Regions from separate parts of the Bradyrhizobium sp. UFLA05-109 genome, predicted to be linked through region 1. Evidence: riboswitches for the same ligand, from Rfam matches in the RefSeq annotation. Region 1 holds a riboswitch; each other region holds the start of a gene.

What was found. A riboswitch is a leader RNA that binds a small molecule or an ion and turns the genes downstream of it on or off. The one in region 1 is predicted to bind cobalamin.
Region 2: linked by a shared signal. The riboswitch ahead of Q3C01_RS42705 (DUF1636 family protein) and the one ahead of Q3C01_RS40660 (TonB-dependent receptor) in region 1 are both predicted to bind cobalamin.
Region 3: linked by a shared signal. The riboswitch ahead of Q3C01_RS01565 (TonB-dependent receptor plug domain-containing protein) and the one ahead of Q3C01_RS40660 (TonB-dependent receptor) in region 1 are both predicted to bind cobalamin.
Region 4: linked by a shared signal. The riboswitch ahead of Q3C01_RS18880 (ribonucleoside-diphosphate reductase subunit alpha) and the one ahead of Q3C01_RS40660 (TonB-dependent receptor) in region 1 are both predicted to bind cobalamin.

What each region holds. Positions count from the first base shown of each region.
Region 1 covers NZ_JBBIAR010000094.1:16,713-21,282, reverse strand. The annotation lists gene cobF (precorrin-6A synthase (deacetylating)) at 1-161, shown strand, start outside; gene cobT (nicotinate-nucleotide--dimethylbenzimidazole phosphoribosyltransferase) at 195-1,253, shown strand; gene Q3C01_RS40665 (histidine phosphatase family protein) at 1,386-1,958, opposite strand; cobalamin riboswitch at 2,034-2,232, shown strand; gene Q3C01_RS40660 (TonB-dependent receptor) at 2,353-4,570, shown strand, end outside.
Region 2 covers NZ_JBBIAR010000110.1:17,572-22,141, forward strand. The annotation lists gene cobD (threonine-phosphate decarboxylase CobD) at 1-170, shown strand, start outside; gene Q3C01_RS42695 (cobyric acid synthase) at 174-1,622, opposite strand; gene cobO (cob(I)yrinic acid a,c-diamide adenosyltransferase) at 1,630-2,265, opposite strand; cobalamin riboswitch at 2,306-2,525, shown strand; gene Q3C01_RS42705 (DUF1636 family protein) at 2,620-2,994, shown strand; gene cobW (cobalamin biosynthesis protein CobW) at 2,991-4,025, shown strand; partial or broken gene Q3C01_RS42715 (cobaltochelatase subunit CobN) at 4,040-4,570, shown strand, end outside.
Region 3 covers NZ_JBBIAR010000002.1:50,192-54,761, reverse strand. The annotation lists gene Q3C01_RS01575 (hypothetical protein) at 1-373, opposite strand, end outside; partial or broken gene Q3C01_RS01570 (DUF6925 family protein) at 414-1,402, opposite strand; gene Q3C01_RS01565 (TonB-dependent receptor plug domain-containing protein) at 1,450-2,844, opposite strand; cobalamin riboswitch at 2,831-3,034, opposite strand; gene Q3C01_RS01560 (hypothetical protein) at 3,132-3,395, opposite strand; gene Q3C01_RS01555 (substrate-binding domain-containing protein) at 3,556-4,362, opposite strand; gene Q3C01_RS01550 (hypothetical protein) at 4,505-4,570, opposite strand, start outside.
Region 4 covers NZ_JBBIAR010000023.1:123,013-127,582, reverse strand. The annotation lists partial or broken gene Q3C01_RS18880 (ribonucleoside-diphosphate reductase subunit alpha) at 1-1,922, opposite strand, end outside; cobalamin riboswitch at 2,046-2,262, opposite strand; cobalamin riboswitch at 2,526-2,731, shown strand; gene Q3C01_RS18875 (TonB-dependent receptor) at 2,947-4,570, shown strand, end outside.

The DNA.
Region 1 (4,570 bases):
GCCTGCAGATATGGTGGGGCGCCTATCTCGGAATGCCCGATCAGGTCGTCATGTCGGGTGCATTGGCCGAGATAGGCGCGCGCATCGTCGCGGTACGCCAAGAGGCGCGCGAACGGCACGGCTGGATCATGGACAGCTACATTCTCAAACGCAGAGCGTGACGCGATCGCGGTCGCGTGAACGGAGGCAACGACATGCTCCCCGATTGGGTCTACGAGAAATGCCCGGGCATCTCTACCGCGCACCGCGAGGCGGCGATCGCGCGGCAGGCGCAACTGACCAAGCCGGCCGGTGCACTCGGCCGGCTCGAGCAGGTCGCAATCGACCTTGCGGGCCTGCAGGAGACGGATCAGCCGCGCGCCGCGCGCGCGCCAATCATCGTCTTTGCTGGCGATCACGGCATCGTCGCCCAGGGCGTCTCCGCCTATCCGCAGGAAGTCACGATCGCGATGATGTCGAACTTCGCCGCTGGCGGTGCGGCGATCTCGGTGCTGGCGCGTGAACTGGGCTCAAGTCTTGAGGTCGTGGACGCGGGCACGCTGGCGCCATCGCCAGTGCCGGGCATCATCACCGACAAGCCGCGCTGTGGCACCCGCGACTTCAGTGCGGAAGCTGCGATCGAGCCAGTGGAGCTGGTCTTTGCGTTCGAATGCGGGCAGCGCGCGGTGGTGCGCGCGGCGGAAGGACAACCCGACCTTCTGATCCTCGGCGAAATGGGCATTGGCAACACCACGGCTTCGGCAGCGATCGCGGCGAGCCTGCTTGGCGTGGGTGCCGATGAAATCGCAGGCAGCGGCACCGGCGTTGATGCCGCGGGCCGGGCTCGCAAGGCGCGCGTAATCGACACTGCACTTGCGCGGCATGGCTTGACGAAGGCAGGTGCATCTGCGGAGGAGGTCCTCCGTACGGTCGGCGGCCTCGAAATCGCGGCGATCTGCGGCGCGATCATCGCGGCAGCGCAGCGGCGTATTCCGATCTTGATCGACGGATTCATCGTGTCGGTTGCCGCGCTGGCAGCCGCGCGCCTCAATCCGTCATGCCAGCCGTTCCTGCTGCCGTCGCACCAGTCGGCGGAGCAGGGGCATCGCCTGGTACTTCGTGCGCTCAACGTTCAGCCGCTGGTCAGCCTCGATCTCCGGCTCGGCGAGGGATCGGGCGCGGCGATCGCACTGCCGCTGGTGCGGCTCGCCTGCGCCCTGCACAATGGCATGGCGACGTTCGCGCAGGCCAACGTTCCGGATCGTCCTGCATAGGGCATGATCCGGAAAAGTGCGTAGCGGTTTTCCCTCGCGACAAACGCGGAACGCGTTTGCGCGGAGATCATGCTCAAACAACAACCTAAAGCGCGATGACGATTCCTCCCAATCTCATCGCGCTTTACGGCTTCAAGCGATAGTTTGATTGACGGAGACGACTCGCCAGCCGTTCGACAGGCGGTCGATGCGAGTGAGCGAGAGCGGATCGATCCCAAACCGCAGGGATGCCTGCGGTGCGAGATCGAGGGCGATGCACAGCGCAGCGCGGACGGTGCCGGAATGGACGACCAGAATCGCTGATCCTCTTTCGATACGGTGAAGTCCTTCGCGGGTTCTGGCGATCTGGTCTTCGAAGCTTTCACCGCCCGGAGGCCTTGAGCCGGCCGGATCGGCCCAGAATTTTGGATAGGCGTCGCCGCCCGCGGCGGCGAGATCATCATGACGTCGCCCGGTCCATTCGCCAAAATCCTGCTCGCTGAATTCGGACATGAGGATCGGATCGAGCGCGAGGGCGTGCGCCGTGTCGACGGTCCGTCGGGCCGGGCTCGCGTAGCTCGCGGCCCCCTGCGGCAGACACCGTCGTAGCGCGTCGAGGCGGCCCGGGTCGCTGAGATCGGCCGGCGCATCCATGGCGTGGATCGTCCCCGCGACGCCGTCGACGACCGCATGCCGGACCAACCAGAGGAAGGTGTCCCCTTCCATTCAGCATCTCCAAAGACGTTTGCACCGTTACGGCGAGAACGCCGCAGCCTGCACATTGACTCTCTCTCGCTCTTAATCATAGATGCGCGCGACGGTTTCCCCATCCGGGGATGAAAAGGGAATGCGGTGCGGGGATTTCCCCAAAGCCGCAGCTGCCCCCGCAACTGTAAGCGGAGAATCCTTCGTCACAAGCCACTGGGCTCTCGGTCCCGGGAAGGCGGCGAAGAGGTCACGACCCGCGAGCCAGGAGACCTGCCGTCAGCCGTGGTCACACGCGAAGATGTCGGTCGGGGAGTACAGACATTTGGCTTAGCCGGGGGCGAGAAACGCCCTGAAGGTTGAGACTTGGTTCGCTGTGACGTGCCACTGACGTCATACCGAGGTTTCTCGAACTGTGTCTCCTACCCGTATTGTACGACCGCGCGCCTTCCTGCTCGCCTCCGCCGCCCTCACATCGTTTGCTGCCGTCGATATGCCTGCTGCGCTGGCGCAGCAGGCCCGCGAACCCCTGCCGCCGGTCGAGGTGTCGCCCGCACAATCCCGCAAGCAGGTCAAGCCGGCCGGCCGGGAGGCGCAGAGCGCACGGCGCGCGGCCGCGCGCAGGTCGGCGACCGCATCGACAGCTCCCAAGCCCGTCGTGCCGGCTGCAGCCGCGCAGACACCGCTCAACACCAATGCCGTGGCCGAAAGCGCCTCGCGCCTCGGCCTGACCGTACGCGAGACGCCCGCGACCGTCGAGGTGATCTCGGCCGAGACCATGCGGGAGCAGGGCTATCGCACCGTGTCCGAGGTCGCGCAGGGCGCCGTCGGCGTCACCTCAGGCGACAATCCGGCAGAGCCCTCGGCCTTCTCGATGCGCGGCTTCACCAACAGCCAGATCAATATCCTCTACAACGGCATCAAGATCGGCCCGCAGAACATGACCTCGCGGATCGCGGACACTGCCAATCTCGAAGCCGTGGAATTTCTGAAGGGGCCGGCCTCGCTGATGTCGGGCGAGGGCGCCAGCGGCGGCGCGATCAATTTCGTGACCAAGCAGCCGCACACCGGACCGGTCCAGAATGAGGCGGACTTTTCATATGACTCGCTGAACTCGTTCCGCACGCATTATGGCTCGGGCGGTAGCACCAATGTCCAGGGATTGGACTACCGCTTCGACATCAGCCGTTCCTCGCTCAACGGCTTTGCCGACGACACCAATACCAAGACGCTCGACGTCTCCGGCCAGCTCAACTATCGCATCTCGGACAGTCTCAAAGTCTGGGGCGCAATCGAGTACCGGGAAGATCGCGGCAAGGCCTATTGGGGTGCGCCGCTGGTGCCGGTGGCCTATAGCGGCTCGCATGCGACGTCGGGTATCGTCTCCGGCAATTATGTCTCCAACTTCAACGGCACGAATCTCGGTGCGGTCACGATCGATGATCGCACCTTCAACACCAACTATAACGTTCTCGATAATCGCAACGTCGCGCAGGAGGTGTGGCTGCGTGGCGGTTTCGAGCTGAAGCTGGCGCCCGACCTGACCTTGAAGAGTCAGGCCTATGCCTATGGCGCCGAGCGCAGCTGGTTCAACAATGAAGTCGAGGCGTTCAATTCCACGACGAATTTGGTGGACCGGGAGCGCTTCTATGTCGCACACAGCCAGCGCCTCGTCGGCAACATCACCGACCTGACCTGGGATGCGAATATCGCAGGCTTTGACAACCGCCTCGTCACGACTCTGTCGTCAAGCTATCTCGATTTTGTCAGGCCGGGTGCAGCCAACTTCCCCGATGATACCGTCACGCTGGTGGATCCCGCGCGTGGTTATTATGGCCTGCTCACGACGCAGCAACAGACGGCGCGGATCGACAACGAGGCGCTGTCGTTCGAGGACCGGCTGAAGATCACGCGAAGCTTCGCGCTGATCGGCGGCCTGCGCGTAGAGCATATCGGGCTCGATCGCAATTCGACCAACGTCAGCGGTCTTGAGAAGGCGGGCTTCCCGTTCTCGAAAGACTGGGCGCCGGTGACCGGTCGCATCGGCTACACCTGGGAAGCCGTGCCCGGCCTGACCTTCTTCAGCCAGTACGCGACCGGCGCCGATGTCTCGGCCAACAACATCTTCCTGCTCGCGCCTACCCAGCCGCTCGACCTGACGACGTCGCGCACCTACGAGACCGGCGTCAAGCATCTGTTCTGGGACAACAGGGCGGAGTGGTCGTTCTCGGCCTACGACATCCTGCGCAAGAACGTCTACGCAGCCGCTGGCGGCATGCAGCTCAATATCGCCGGACAGCAGGAGTCAAAGGGTGTGGAGCTCGCCGGTGCCGTGCGCGTGACGGACGCCGTGCGGCTGTGGGGCAATATCGCCTATGTCGATGCGCGCTATGCCGACTACAATTTCGCCGGTGGCTCTTTCTCCGGCAATACGCCGCCCAACGTGCCGCGCATCGTCGCCAATGCCGGCGCATCCTATCGCTTCTTCACGCCATGGCCGGTGGAGCTCGGCGTGGTCGGACGTCACGTCGGCGATCGCTACAACACGGATGCGAACACCGTGACGCTGAACGCCTACACGGTCGCGGACGTCTACGCTTTCGTAGACATCCCGAAATCGGTATTCTCCGCCG
Region 2 (4,570 bases), on a different contig from region 1:
CGCCGCTGTTCCGGCTCTACGATGCCGGTGATGCGCTTGCTGCACAGGACAAGCTCGCGCGCAGCAAGATCTGGTCGCGCGTCTTCAGCGCGCGGCCGGGCTGGCTGCGCCTCGGGCTGCCGGGCGATGAGGCGGAATGGTCGCGCCTTGAATCGGCGCTCGCGGGCTGACGCTCAGCGCGCCAGCGTGAGCAGGCCTTCGACGTCGAGATGCGCCTCGATGTGATCGGCGAGCGCGTCGAGCGCGCTCTCCACCCGGGCGTGATAGGGCTGATCGGCCGAGGGAATGTCGAGCTGCGCGAGGAACGCCTTACGGAAACCGTCCGACGTGAACAGGCCGTGCAGATAGCTGCCGTGCACGCGCCCATCGCCGGAGATCGCGCCTTCCGGCGCGCCGTCGAGCATTGCGAAGGGACGCGCGCGATCCAGCCCTTCGGTGCGGCCGATGTGAATTTCGTAGGCGTCGATGGGCTCGCTGGTTCCGGCATGGCGCGCGGTGACGCGCGTGAGCGTCTTTTGCGGCGACATCACCGTCGTCACATCGAGAAGGCCAAGACCTGCCGTCTCTCCGGCTGGGCCCTCGATGCCTTCGGGATCATCCACGCTGTGACCGAGCATCTGATAGCCGCCACAGACACCCAGCACATGGCCGCCACGGCGGTGATGCGCGAGGAGATCGATGTCCCAGCCTTGCGCGCGCAAGAAGGCGAGGTCGCCGCGCGTTGATTTCGAGCCGGGAATGATGACGAGCCGCGCGTCTCCGGGAATCGCCTCGCCCGGGCGGACCATCACGAGGTCAACGTTGGGCTCGACCTTGAGCGGATCGAGATCGTCGAAATTGGCGATCCGCGATAGCGCCAGAAACGCGATCTTGCTTTTGCCGGGCTTCCGCGCCTCGCCCAATCCCAGTGCATCCTCGGCCGGCAACTCGCCGGCGCGCGCGAACCAGGGCAGCACGCCAAAACCGCGCCAGGATGTCCTGTCCTGGATCAGGCGGTAGCCGTCATCGAACAGCGTGGGATCGCCGCGAAACTTGTTGATGATGAACCCCTGGATCATCGCGGCATCGTCAGGATCGATTACGGCCTTGATGCCGACGAGTTGCGCGATGACGCCGCCGCGGTCGATGTCGCCGATCAGCACGACGGGCACATCGGCTTTCCGCGCAAAGCCCATATTGGCGATGTCGGCCTTGCGCAGATTGACCTCGGCCGGGCTGCCGGCGCCTTCGACCAGCACGAGATCGGTGCGCGCCTTCAGCCGTTCGAAGCTTTCGAGCACGGCGCCCATCAGCGAAGGCTTCATCGCGGCGTAGTCGCGGGCGCGTGCGGTCGCGATGCGCTTGCCCTGCACGATGATTTGCGCTCCGACATCGGTCTCGGGCTTGAGCAGCACCGGATTCATGTCGGTGTGCGGCTCGACGCCGGCGGCGAGCGCCTGGAGCGCCTGCGCACGGCCGATCTCGCCGCCGTCGACGGTGACGGCCGCATTGTTCGACATGTTCTGCGGCTTGAACGGGAGCACGCGCAGGCCGCGGCGCTTTGCGGCACGCGCAAGGCCCGCGGCGACGAGCGACTTGCCCACGTCCGAGCCCGCTCCCTGGATCATCAATGCGCGCGCCATCGAAGTCTCAGAACTCGACGCCCGCTTGCGCCTTGATGCCGGAGCGGAACGGATGTTTCACCAGCGTCATCTCGGTGACGAGATCGGCGATCTCGATCAGCTCGTCCTTGGCGTTGCGCCCGGTGAGGACGACATGCGTCAGCGGTGGCTTCTGCGTTTTCAGGAAATCGACGACCTCGGCGATATCGAGATAGTCGTAGCGCAGCGCGATGTTGATCTCGTCGAGCACGACCATGCGCAGGCGTTCGTCCGATATCAGCTCCTTCGCCTTCTCCCAGCCGGCGCGCGCGGCGGCGATGTCCCGGGCGCGGTCCTGCGTCTCCCAGGTAAAGCCTTCGCCCATGGCGTGGAACTGGCAGAGATCGCCAAAATGCCCGGTGAGCAGCCGCCGCTCGCCGGTATCCCACGCGCCCTTGATGAACTGGACGACCGCGCAAGGGAAGCCATGTGCGACACAGCGAACGATCATTCCGAAAGCGGAGGAGGACTTGCCCTTGCCCGCGCCGGTATGGACGATGATCAGTCCCTTTTCGCCGCTCTTGGTCGCCATGATCTTGTCGCGGGCGACCTTGATTTTCGCCATTTTCGCAGCATGCCGGGCGTCGGTGTTGTCCACCGCTGGGGTATCCGGTTCAGGCGTCATCTGAAATGGTCCTTCGGCTTGACAAGTGGCGGCCATGGGCAAATGGTGGGCCAGCGTTGGTTCCTGTCCTACGACAGGCGAAGAGGGAATGCGATAGGGCTCGTATCGGCAAGATTCGTGTTCGAAAAGCAGCCGCCCCCGCGACCGTGACCGGAGAGATGCCCGAAGCCACTGATCCCATGGGGGATCGGGAAGGCGGGGATCGAAGGGAAAAACCCTGCTCCGCAAGCCGGGAGACCTGCCAGCGCCAATGTTTTTGGACCGGCGGACGGGGTGTTCCGCGACGGGGAAACGGACCCTCTCTCGAGCGGTTCGTGCGCCTCATCGCCTCCCGCAGATATCCTGGAAGGGGCGATGGCCGTTACACTTCACGTTTGCATCACCTGCCGCGCCGGGCAGACACTCGGCGAAGGCGAAACCACGCCCGGCGCACGGCTGCATGCCGCGATTCTCGACGCCGGCGTGCCCGAAGGCGTCAACCTGGTTCCCGTCGAATGCCTGTCGGCCTGTAGCCAGGGCTGCTCGGTAGCTCTCAGCGCGCCCGGTCGATGGTCCTATGTCTATGGCCGCCTGTCGGATGCCAATGCGAACGACGTGATCGCAGGCGCTTCGGCCTACGCCGCAGCGCCCGACGGCATCGTGCCATGGCGCAGCCGTCCCGAAATCTTCCGCAAGCAATCGCTTGCCCGCATTCCCCCCATCGCCGTCGTGCCGGAGGCCGCCGAATGAACACGCTCGCAAAAGTCCCGGTCACGGTCGTCACGGGTTTTCTGGGATCAGGCAAGACGACGCTGATCCAGCATCTGATCAGCAATGCCAACGGCAAGAAGCTCGCGGTGCTCGTCAACGAGTTCGGCAGTGAAGGTGTCGACGGCCAGATCCTGAGATCCTGTGCCGATGCCAATTGCCCTGAGGAAAACATCGTCGAGCTCGCCAATGGCTGCATCTGCTGCACCGTGGCCGACGATTTCATTCCAGCGATGGAACAACTGCTCGCGCGCCAGGTGAGGCCGGATCACATCCTGATCGAGACGTCGGGGCTGGCCTTGCCGAAGCCGCTGCTGAAGGCGTTCGACTGGCCGGAAATCCGCTCGCGGATCACGGTCGATGGCGTGATTGCGCTGGCCGACGCCGAGGCGGTCGCAGCCGGACGCTTCGCGCCGGACCCGGATGCGGTGGAAGCGCAGCGCGCGGCGGATGAGAATCTCGATCACGAGACGCCGCTGTCGGAGGTGTTCGAGGACCAGATCGCCTGCGCCGATATCGTGCTCCTGACCAAGGCCGACCTCGCAGGTGCGGCAGGCCTCGAAGCAGCCAAGGCGGCGATCGCAGCGGAGATGCCGCGTCCGGTGCCTATGCTCCCCGTGGTCGACGGCGCGGTCGATCTGCGCGTCATCCTCGGCCTTGAAGCGGCGGCCGAAGACGATCTCGCCGCGCGCCCATCGCATCACGACGGCGAGGACGAGCACGAGCACAACGATTTCAACTCCGTCGTGATCGATCTGCCTGAGGTCGTCGACGTCGAGGCGCTGATCGCCTCGGTGCAGCGGCTGGCGCGCGAGCAGAACGTGTTGCGTGCAAAAGGCTATATCGCGGTCAAGGGTAAGCCTATGCGGCTGTTGCTGCAATCGGTCGGCGAGCGGGTTCGGCACCAGTTCGATCAGCCCTGGGGCGCGTCTCCCCGGCAATCGAAGCTGGTCGTGATCGGCGAGCATGGCGATATCGACGAGGCGGCGATCAAGGCAGGGCTTGGCATTTAAGGACTCGGCATCTGATGCACGTCGTTTTCCGCGAGAGCCGTGGTCTGGAGGAGACCGCGACGCCAAGGGACATCGGGCAGGACCCGGCCGATCTCGTGGTGCTCTCGTTCTCGGATTCCGATCTCGCCGCGTTCGCTGCCGGCTGGCGGCGAGGGCGCGCTGGCCTGCCGTCGCTGCGGCTCGCCAATCTCGCCGAGCTGCGTCATCCGCTGTCGATCGACACTTATATCGAGCGGACGCTGTCGCAAGCGCGCGGCATTCTGGTGCGCCTGATCGGCGGCGAGTCCTATTGGGCCTATGGGCTCGCGGCCCTGCATCAACTGGCGAAAGACCGCGGAATCGCGCTTGCCGTGTTGCCGGCGGATGGTCGCGACGATGAACGGCTGGATGCGTTCTCGACGTTGCCGGTCTCGACGCTCAGACGGCTCAAGGTGCTCTGCGACAAGGGCGGACCGGTTGCCGCACAAGCCGCGATCGCGCAGCTTGGGCTGGCCTCGGGTCTCTATGCGGGGCCCGTCGTTGGTGAGATCGAGGTCCCCGAGATC
Region 3 (4,570 bases), on a different contig from region 1:
ACGCCAGCGGCGCGCGATTTGGCGGCAGCGAACGGATCACGGTAGCGGATGCTGCGGTCGCGGTCAGCGCGGCCGCGCCGATCACAAAGCCCCAGGCGATCGTGCCGGCGTCGACGGGATAGTGGTGCACGCTGAAGCCGATCGTCTGATTGACGAGCCAGGCCCCGGTGACGACGAGCAGCGCCGGACGCAGCGGCAGCACGGCCGCAGCAACGACTGCAAACGCCGCAAACGGCGTGGCGCAGGCGAGCGCGAAGCTTGCAAGTGCGCATGACACGGTCAGCAGCGCGAAACAAAAGATCGCGGCATAGCGCGGCTCGACCGGATCAAGACGGACACGGTCGGTGTGAGGCGGCAGGACGTTGAGGGCCATCGGTGATCTCCTTGCTGGGGATTCTAATCGATTTATCGGGTCAGTGAAGGGCTTCCATCGGATCTTCGGGGTCTGTCGGATCGAGCCGGTCGTAGGCCGCAAGCCATTCGACGAGTATCTGCGATGGCGGCCCGGCTGCCGACAATTGCCGCAGGGCGACCCGGATCGTGGAGCGGGCGAAACGATCGCGTCTGAGCGCCGGCGTGTCCGGGCCCCGTCCGGCCGCGACGGCCTCGTTGACCTCGCGCTTGAGCGCCACAAGCTCTGGCACGCCATGGCGTTCGAGCAAGGCTTGGAAAGCCAAGTGATGGTCCGCCCGGAACGCATGCTTGCGGCCGAGCTGGTCGCGGAGCGCATGCGCCGGATAAAGATGGGTGCAGGGAACCCAGCCATCGGGCAACGGCTCGGTGGCCGAATGGGTGCGGCCATGCGCCAACAACTTCGGCAGGACATGGGTGTGCGGGCCGTCCGGGCTTCTCCCGCTCGGCGGCGGGATCGGCTGAAATACTTCGGCCCGCCCGATCCGGCTGACGAACACGCGGTGCGGATTGGCCGCCAGGATAATCCGCATGACGTCGTTCCCGGGCGCGAACACTGGCGTCCCGGCACGGCTCCGCAGCGCCGCGATCACGTCGGGATCGCCGACCCGGATGCAGGCATCGATCTGCAAGCAGCCAAGGCAAGATCGAACAGGACGTCCCCGCGATCCCGGCTGCGCAGCGCATCCTCATCCGGACCAATTTCCGTCAGCGTCGTGCGCTCACCCATGGCGCAGGATTCCCGCGGCAGGCAAACCGCCACACGATGGCTCCAGCTTTCGGTCGTCGGCGACTCCGATGCAATCAGACGCAGATTTGGACGAGGCACGATCCGCACTCCGCCCTTGTCCGTGACGACGCCGATCCCCTCACTGGTCTGTTGCAGATCGGCGGGTTCGCCGGCGTCGCGCGTGAACTCGGCAATCGCCCCGAACGTTCCTACGCTCCAGCCGGTCTCGACGTTGCCAAGCTGTCTTGCCAAGACGTTCATGATATCGAAAGCCATCGTCATCGGAACGTTCTCGTCCACTGTCCCTGCTATCTGACGTCGTAACTTGCAATGCGTATGCCGCCGAACACACCGAGACCGGGTGCCAGAAAGCCGGTCGGGTTCTGGTAGTGCCGGTTGAAGAGATTATCGACCCGCGCAAACACCTTGACTTGATCGCTGATCGCATAGTCGCCCCGCAGATTCACGATGGTGTAGCCGGGCGCCACGATCTGCGCCCCCGTGTCCCGCGTGATATCGAGCCAATCGCTGACATGAAGCACGGTTACCGACAGCGTGAGGGGGTCGATCGGCAGCCAGATCGCGGTTGCGCTCCACTTCTCCTTTGGCCTGCGAAGGAGCTGCAATCCCGTGCTCGCATCGACGGTGCGGGTGAAGGTGTGGTCGGCGCGCACGCTCACGCGATCCGTGATCTTCGCGGTGACGAAATTCTCGGTGCCTTCCGTCGTCGCGAGTCCCACGTTCGTATAGGACGTGAAGGTGTCATTGCTCGTGATGAGGTTGGTGATGCCGTTGTGGAAATAGGTCGAGCCGAACCGCACGCGATCGCCAAACAGCGGCTGCTCGAAACCCGCGTCATAGCCTTGGCTCTGCTCTGGTTTCAAATTGGGATTGCCGAAGAAGAAGAAATCCGGGAAATTCTGGTAGAGCTCGCTGAGCGTCGGCGCCTTGAAGCCGGTTCCATAGCTCCCCTTCAGCTTCGTCTCGGTCACCGGAATGATCACGGCTGGCGCGATGCGATAGGTCGCATGCTCGCCGAACTGGTCGTTGAAGTCGTTGCGCATGTTGGCAACGACGAAGACCCGGTCGGCAAATTGCGACTGCAACTCGACGAAGCCGGCCTTGTTGCCATTCTGGGCGGAGAAGCCGGTCGCATCGATGCGATCGGTCTGCTGCTCGGCGCCGACGATCAGGTTGTTGCCACGCGCGATCTCGGCGACGGCATGCCAGTCGTATTTGATGCGTTCGCCCGTCGTGACGGTCCACAGCGGATCGCCGGGACCAATGTCGGAGCTGCGGTTATTGGCATAATTGACGGCGAAATAGTTCTTGATACGGCCATCGAACAACGACCAGACGGCTTCGTCGCGATTGAAGAGCTGCCGTACCCCATGCGTGCTCTGGGTGGCGTTCGGCGTGCTCGGAAAGCCGCTATCGCCGGTGAACAGCAACGTCGCCTCGGTATAGCGGACGACCGAGTTCACCGACCAGCTGTCGTTGATGTCTAGCCCGAGCTTGGTCGAATAGCTCATGTTGTCGTAGTTGTTGCCGTTCGCCTTCTGACCCGGCGGCAGCAGCTGGAGCGGCGTCACGGGAACGTCACCCGCATGAAAATGGGCGACATTGAACGCGTAGTTGAAATTGTCCTGCGAGCCGCTGAGGCCCACGGTCTGGTTGAAGGTGTTGAACGACCCGGTCTCGATCGAGGCGGTCGCGCGCGGTGGCTCGCGGGTCGTTACCTCTACGTCGCCTTCTCGGGACCGAGATTTCCCAGTGGCATGTGACGAAAGATTCACCGCTTACAGTTGCGGGGGCAGCCGTGGCGTTGGGGAGATCCAGCACCACGTTCCCTTTTGATCTCCGAAAGGAGAACCGTCAGTGACGATGTTAGGGGTTTGTTAAAGTCGGAGTCAATCGGTTCGAGGTGCGGCCGAAGAAGCAGGTGTGGCAATCCACACGCGATTCGGCTCACTCCCTCCGGCGCACTCGCTTAGCGGATGATGGTCGTCAGCCACGAGTAGCGTTTGGTCGGCCTTGCTTCACCCGGCGAGAACTGCGCGAAGGCGTCGCTGACGCGGACCGCGGGGGGCGTATCGCTTGCGAAGCTAAACTCTTTCGGCCGCGGCGCGTAGAAGTCGCGGCTATAATAAGCGTCGTCGAAACGCGTCTCGTTGATGCCGAACAATGCGTCGCAGGCGAACAGGAGCACATAGACTCCCGCAATCGCGGCGACGATCTCCTTGAGAACAGACATGTTGGTGCCCCACCCTTTCGGGGGAGCATGCGCGAGGGTTCCAAAGGCCGGGTTTAAGACGGCGCGACATTTGTGGGCAGGGTTGGCCGCGGGTCAGCAAATAGCAGACAATTTGAACGAATGCGTTATCGCCGGAATCGGCAGCGTTAACCTCGCGGCGTCACCGCTCGGAAGGGGCGATCTTCACAAGGCCGTTTTCGGCAAGAATGTCCTGCCCCTTGTCCGACAACAGGAACAGCGCAAGTCGCGCAGCGGCCGGGTTGTCCGTGAGCAAGGCGAGCCCATAGGTCGCAACGACGTCGATCTCGGGCGGCAACCGCGACACCTTCAATCCCGGAACCTCGCGCAAGGTCTGCTGCTGGCCGCTGCAATAGACGAGCAGCACGTCCGCCTTGTCGGCGAGAAAGACGCTGGCAGCTGCCGTTTGACCTTCGATCGGTTTGATTGCGGCAGGGCCGCCGACCAGCCTCAGCGCCTTCTGGCTGAGCGCAGCTTCGGCGCCGGCTCGGATTTTCTCCGCACGCTTGAACACCGCGAAAGCATAGTCCCCGCCGGGGTCAACGACAGGCGTCGACGTCGCCAGACGTATCTTGGGATCCAGCATCGTCTCCAGCGCATTCGCCTCGGTCAGACCGATCGCTTCCCGGCTGAACAGGCAGAGATTATTGCGTGCGAACGGGATCACCAGCGTCTGCGGCCGCTGCACAGCGAGCGTACGGGGATGCTCCGTGTTGGCCGAGAGATAAAGGTCCGCTGCCTCGCCTTTCTCAATGCGCTCGCGCAAGCCGCCGGCCGGACCGAAGACGGGTTCGGCGACTTGCGAGGCGTCCAGGCCGGCCGCCTTGATCGCCTGTTTCACCGACACCGTCAGGCTTCCCGCCGCGTAGACACGTGCGGGCTCGGCGCGGACAGCCGAAGCGCTGATCACAAGGAGAAATGCGGAGATGATGGAGAGTGGTCGTCTCATGAAACTTGGGCCTATGCTCTACAGCAATCGTTCGTAAAATCCGCCGTACGAGCCTTTTGGTTCAACAAGATGGATTTCGTGTATCCGGTGTCGCTCTTGGCCAAGCTCATCGGGATCACGCATTCGCTACGTGCAACCGACACTACCTGAGCCGCGTGACGGGCGTTCCACTCGCTGGCTGCATCTCGATCAATTTTGCGGTGCACCC
Region 4 (4,570 bases), on a different contig from region 1:
ATGTCGATGACGTTGTCGAGCATTCGCACCGCCGTCGTCACCGTCCGCTTCAGCTTGGCCTGGTCGATACCGTTAGCTCCGACATGGGCGAGCATGTTGACGGAGCCTAGATTGCAGACCGCGACCTCGTCGGCCGAAGTGTTCAGCGTGATCTCGGTGCAGAGGTTCGAGGAATGGATCACGCCCATGTGGCGCTGCGGCGAGCGCAGGTTGCAGGGGTCCTTGAAGGTAATCCAGGGATGGCCGGTCTCGAACAGCATGGTCAACATGCGGCGCCAGAGGTCGGTCGCGCGCACGGTCTTGAACACACGCATGCCGCCGGCCTTCGCCTTGGCCTCATAGGCCTCATAGGCCGTCTTGAAGGACGTCCCGTACAGATCGTGCAAATCGGGCGTCTCGTCCGGCGAGAACAGCGTCCACTCGTCGTCGGCGTCGACCCGCTGCATGAACAGGTCCGGCACCCAGTTGGCGGTGTTCATGTCGTGGGTGCGACGGCGGTCATCGCCTGTGTTCTTGCGCAGATCGAGGAATTCCTCGATGTCGACGTGCCAGGTCTCCAGATAGGCGCAGACCGCGCCCTTGCGCTTGCCGCCCTGGTTGACGGCGATCGCGGTGTCGTTGGCCACCTTCAGGAACGGGATGATGCCCTGGCTTTCGCCGTTGGTGCCCTTGATGTGGGCTCCGAGGCCGCGCACCGGCGTCCAATCGTTGCCGAGACCGCCGGAGTACTTTGCGAGCAGCGCATTGTCCTTGATCGACTTGAAAATGCCATCGAGGTCGTCCGATACGGTGGTGAGGAAGCAGGACGACAGCTGCGGGCGCAGCGTGCCGGAATTGAACAGCGTCGGCGTCGAGGCCATGAAGTCGAACGATGACAAGAGATCGTAGAACTCGATCGCCTTGGCTTCGCGGTCGATCTCTCGAATTGCCAGGCCCATCGCCACGCGCATGAAGAAGGCCTGCGGCAGTTCGATCCGCTTGCCTTGCTGATGCAGGAAATAACGGTCGTAGAGCGTCTGAAGGCCGAGGAACTGGAAGTTCAAGTCTCGCTCAGGCTTCAACGCCGCAGCGATGCGGCCGAGATCGAAGCGGGCGAGTTCGGGATCGAGCAGTTCGGCTGCGATGCCGACCTTCACATAGGCCGGAAAGTATTCGGCATAGCGCGTCGCCATGTCGGCCTGCGAGGCCGACGACGTAACGCCATGGACATGCGACAGCACCTCGCCGCGGAGCTTGTCGAGCAGCAGGCGCGCGCTGACATAGGCATAACCCGGCTCCTGCTCGACCAGCGTGCGCGCGGCCATGATCGAGGCCAGCGCCAGCTCGTCCTGGCTGATGCCGTCGTAGAGATTGCGGGTGGTTTCGGCCAGCACGGGGGCTGCGGAGACGCCGTCGAGACCGGCGCAGGCCTCATTGATGATCAGCTCGAGCCGGCGCGTGTCCAGACCGACGCGCGAGCCGTCCGGCAGCGTGACGTGAAGGGTCGGTGCGGCGACGGGCGCCGGCTGCGCGGCCGCTTCCTCGGCGCGCTGGCGGGACCGTTCCTCGCGGTAGAGCACGTAGGCCCGGGCGACCTTATGGTGCTCGCTTCGCATCAAGGCGAGTTCGACCTGATCCTGCACGTCCTCGATGTGAAAGGTGCGCCCCTCGCCTGCGCGGCGCATCAGGGCTGCCACGACTTCGGCCGTCAACTGCTCGACGCTCTCGTGAACGCGGCGCGAAGCAACCGCAGTGCTGCCCTCTACCGCAAGGAAAGCCTTGGTCATTGCGACCGCGATCTTGGCGGAATCGAACGGCGAGACCTTCCCGTTGCGGCGGATGATCTGCATGGCCGGCTCGCTGGAAGCTGCCGCAAGTGACTGTGGACGCAACTGGATGATGGGTGCGGAAGCGGTGTCCGCGTCGTGCAGGTTCAGTGACATCAAAGGGCCCCGTGATGCGCGCGTTGTGTTTGGACGGGGCGATAAGGAAGGACGCTGCCGGAACGCCGGCAGATGCGTTGCCGGACGGTGCGTGCAAGCGACCGCCGGGACACCCCGCCCGTGGACGTTCAGATCGTCACGGCAGGTCTCCTGGCTCGCAGGTCGTTGCTTGCTTCCTGTCTTCCCGGCGCAGGCGCACCAGTGACGTTGTCCGGAAGCAGCTCGCTGCTGACAGTTGCGGGGGCAGCGCCGGAATTCCGCGCACAACGCGCAGTTCACCGGCTTCCCTCTTAGCCACTACATCTTGCGACGCAGTAGGACCGTGACACCCATATATGGAGATATTCGGAGCGAAGTGTCAATGAGTGATCAAGTCGCGCTCGCCGATTTGCTTGTGGAATGCGGGAATTTTGCCGCCCTTCGTTCCGCATCTCGCGATTCGGCCAGCATGCGCAATCCGTTCCTCACCGGTCCGAGCCGAGAGTAGGGAATACTGGACGCATAGTTGCCGGCGCGCCACGCTCGAGTAGCCATCTTCTCTAACTGCGACATTTTGGCACGGACGTGATGGTGACCACGCGTTGACGCGCCCAGTCCGCGGATGCCAGTTTTTTCAGCGGTGGTGTCCGCAAGGACTCTTCAAGGGAATGCGGTGCGTCCGTTTTGGCGGACAAATCCGCGGCTGCCCCCGCAACTGTGAGCGGATAGCCGACGACCAACAAACCACTGGAGCGCCATCGGGGCTCTGGGAAGGTGGTCGGAGGCGATGACCCGCGAGCCAGGAAACCTGCTACCGGTCATGGTCATGCGCGAACGCGTCGGGCGGGGTGCCTCGGTGTCGTGAAGAGTAGCCGGTGCATCTACCGCAAGGGGCGAAGGTAGATTGCCAAGGCGACCGCGGTGACGGTTCGTTGCTTCGCCGCAGAGCGCTTACGTGAAAAATTTCAGCTACTACCATGGTGCCGCACCAGATCATCAGCGCACCTCGCGCCGCTATCTTTCTTCGACCGCGGTTTCTCCGGTCCTGATCGCAATTCTTTCATCGCTGCTGCCATCGACGGCTGCCGTTGCGCAGACTGCGGCCCGGGATAAATCCGAGCTCGAGCCGGTGGTGGTCTCTCCGCCTCCGAAGCGGCCGCGCGCGGTCAGCGCCGACAATCAGGACGCGCGTGCTGTGCGCCGTGCTGCTGCACGCAAGCCGGCACCCGTAGCTACAGCCACTCCGACGACCCAGCCTCAGAATGGTGCCGCCCCGACGCCGCTGAATACCAATGTCGTCACCGAGGCCGGATCGCGCCTCGGCATCACGGCGCGGGAAATGCCGGCGACCGTCGAGGTGATCAGCCAGCAGACGATGCAGGATCAGGGCATAAGGACGACGACCGAAGTTGCCAAGGCGGCGGTGGGCGTGATCGGCGGCGATGCGCCGGGCGCGCCCGCCATCTTCTCGATGCGCGGCTTTGCCGGCGACCAGATCAGCACCCTCTATAACGGCATCCCGATCGGGCCGTCGACCATGACCGGTCGTCCGATGGACGTGGCCGGCTTGCAGCAGGTCGAGATCATCAAGGGACCGGACTCGCTGGTGGCGGGCCTCGGCGCGACCGGCGGCGCCATCAATTACGTCAACAAGGCGCCGCACACAGGTCCGATCGTCAACGATGCCTTCACCTCCTACGATTCCTTCAACGGCTACCGCGCCGGATACGGGTCGGGCGGCAGCACGCTGATCGACGGCCTCGACTATCGCTTCGACATCAGCCATTTCAACGACAAGGGTTTCATCGACGACACCTATTCCAAGCTGAGCAATGTCTCCGGCCAGTTGAACTATCGTGTCAACGACAGCCTGAAGATCTGGGGCGCGGCCGAATACAGGCAGGATAATGACCGCTTCTACTGGGGAACACCGCTGGTGCCGGCGAATGCACCGGGCATCGTGCCGACAACGGGCATCGTCTCCGGGGTCTGGAGCAACTATTACCTTGGCGGCGGCACGCCGGTCCCGGTCACCATCGACGCGCGCACGCTGACCACGAACTACAACGTGCTCGACAATCACAGCGGCGCCAGCGAGCTGTGGCTGCGCAGTGGCTTCCAGTGGGACATCACCAACAACGTCTCGCTGAAGAGCCAGGTTTACGGCTATGACGCCCACAGGCACTGGTTCAACAACGAGATCTCGTCGTTTGACCAGACGGTCGGCGGTTTTGCCGGCGCGCAGAGCATCTATCGTGAGCGTCTGGCGCTCGATCACGCGCAGCGGCTCTACGGCAACATCACCGACCTCACCGTCAACTCCAACATCGGCGGCCTGGACAACCGCTTCGTCGCCACCGTCATGGCGAGCAACAACCAGTTCAACGTCTCGCAGGACACGCTGTTCTTCAACGACTATGTCGACCTGCTCAATCCGGATCGCGGGCTCTATGGGCCCCGCAGCGACGAGAAGATCTACACCCGCGTCAACACTGCGTCGCTGTCGTTCGAGGACCGGATCAAGCTGACCTCGACCTTCGCGCTGATCGGCGGCATCCGCTTCGAGGACATCAAGCTGGACCGCACGCGCTTCGACCCTGATGGCGTGCTGGAATCTGCCAAGGGCTATCCGTTCTCGACCACCTTCAATCCCATCACCGGCCGCATCG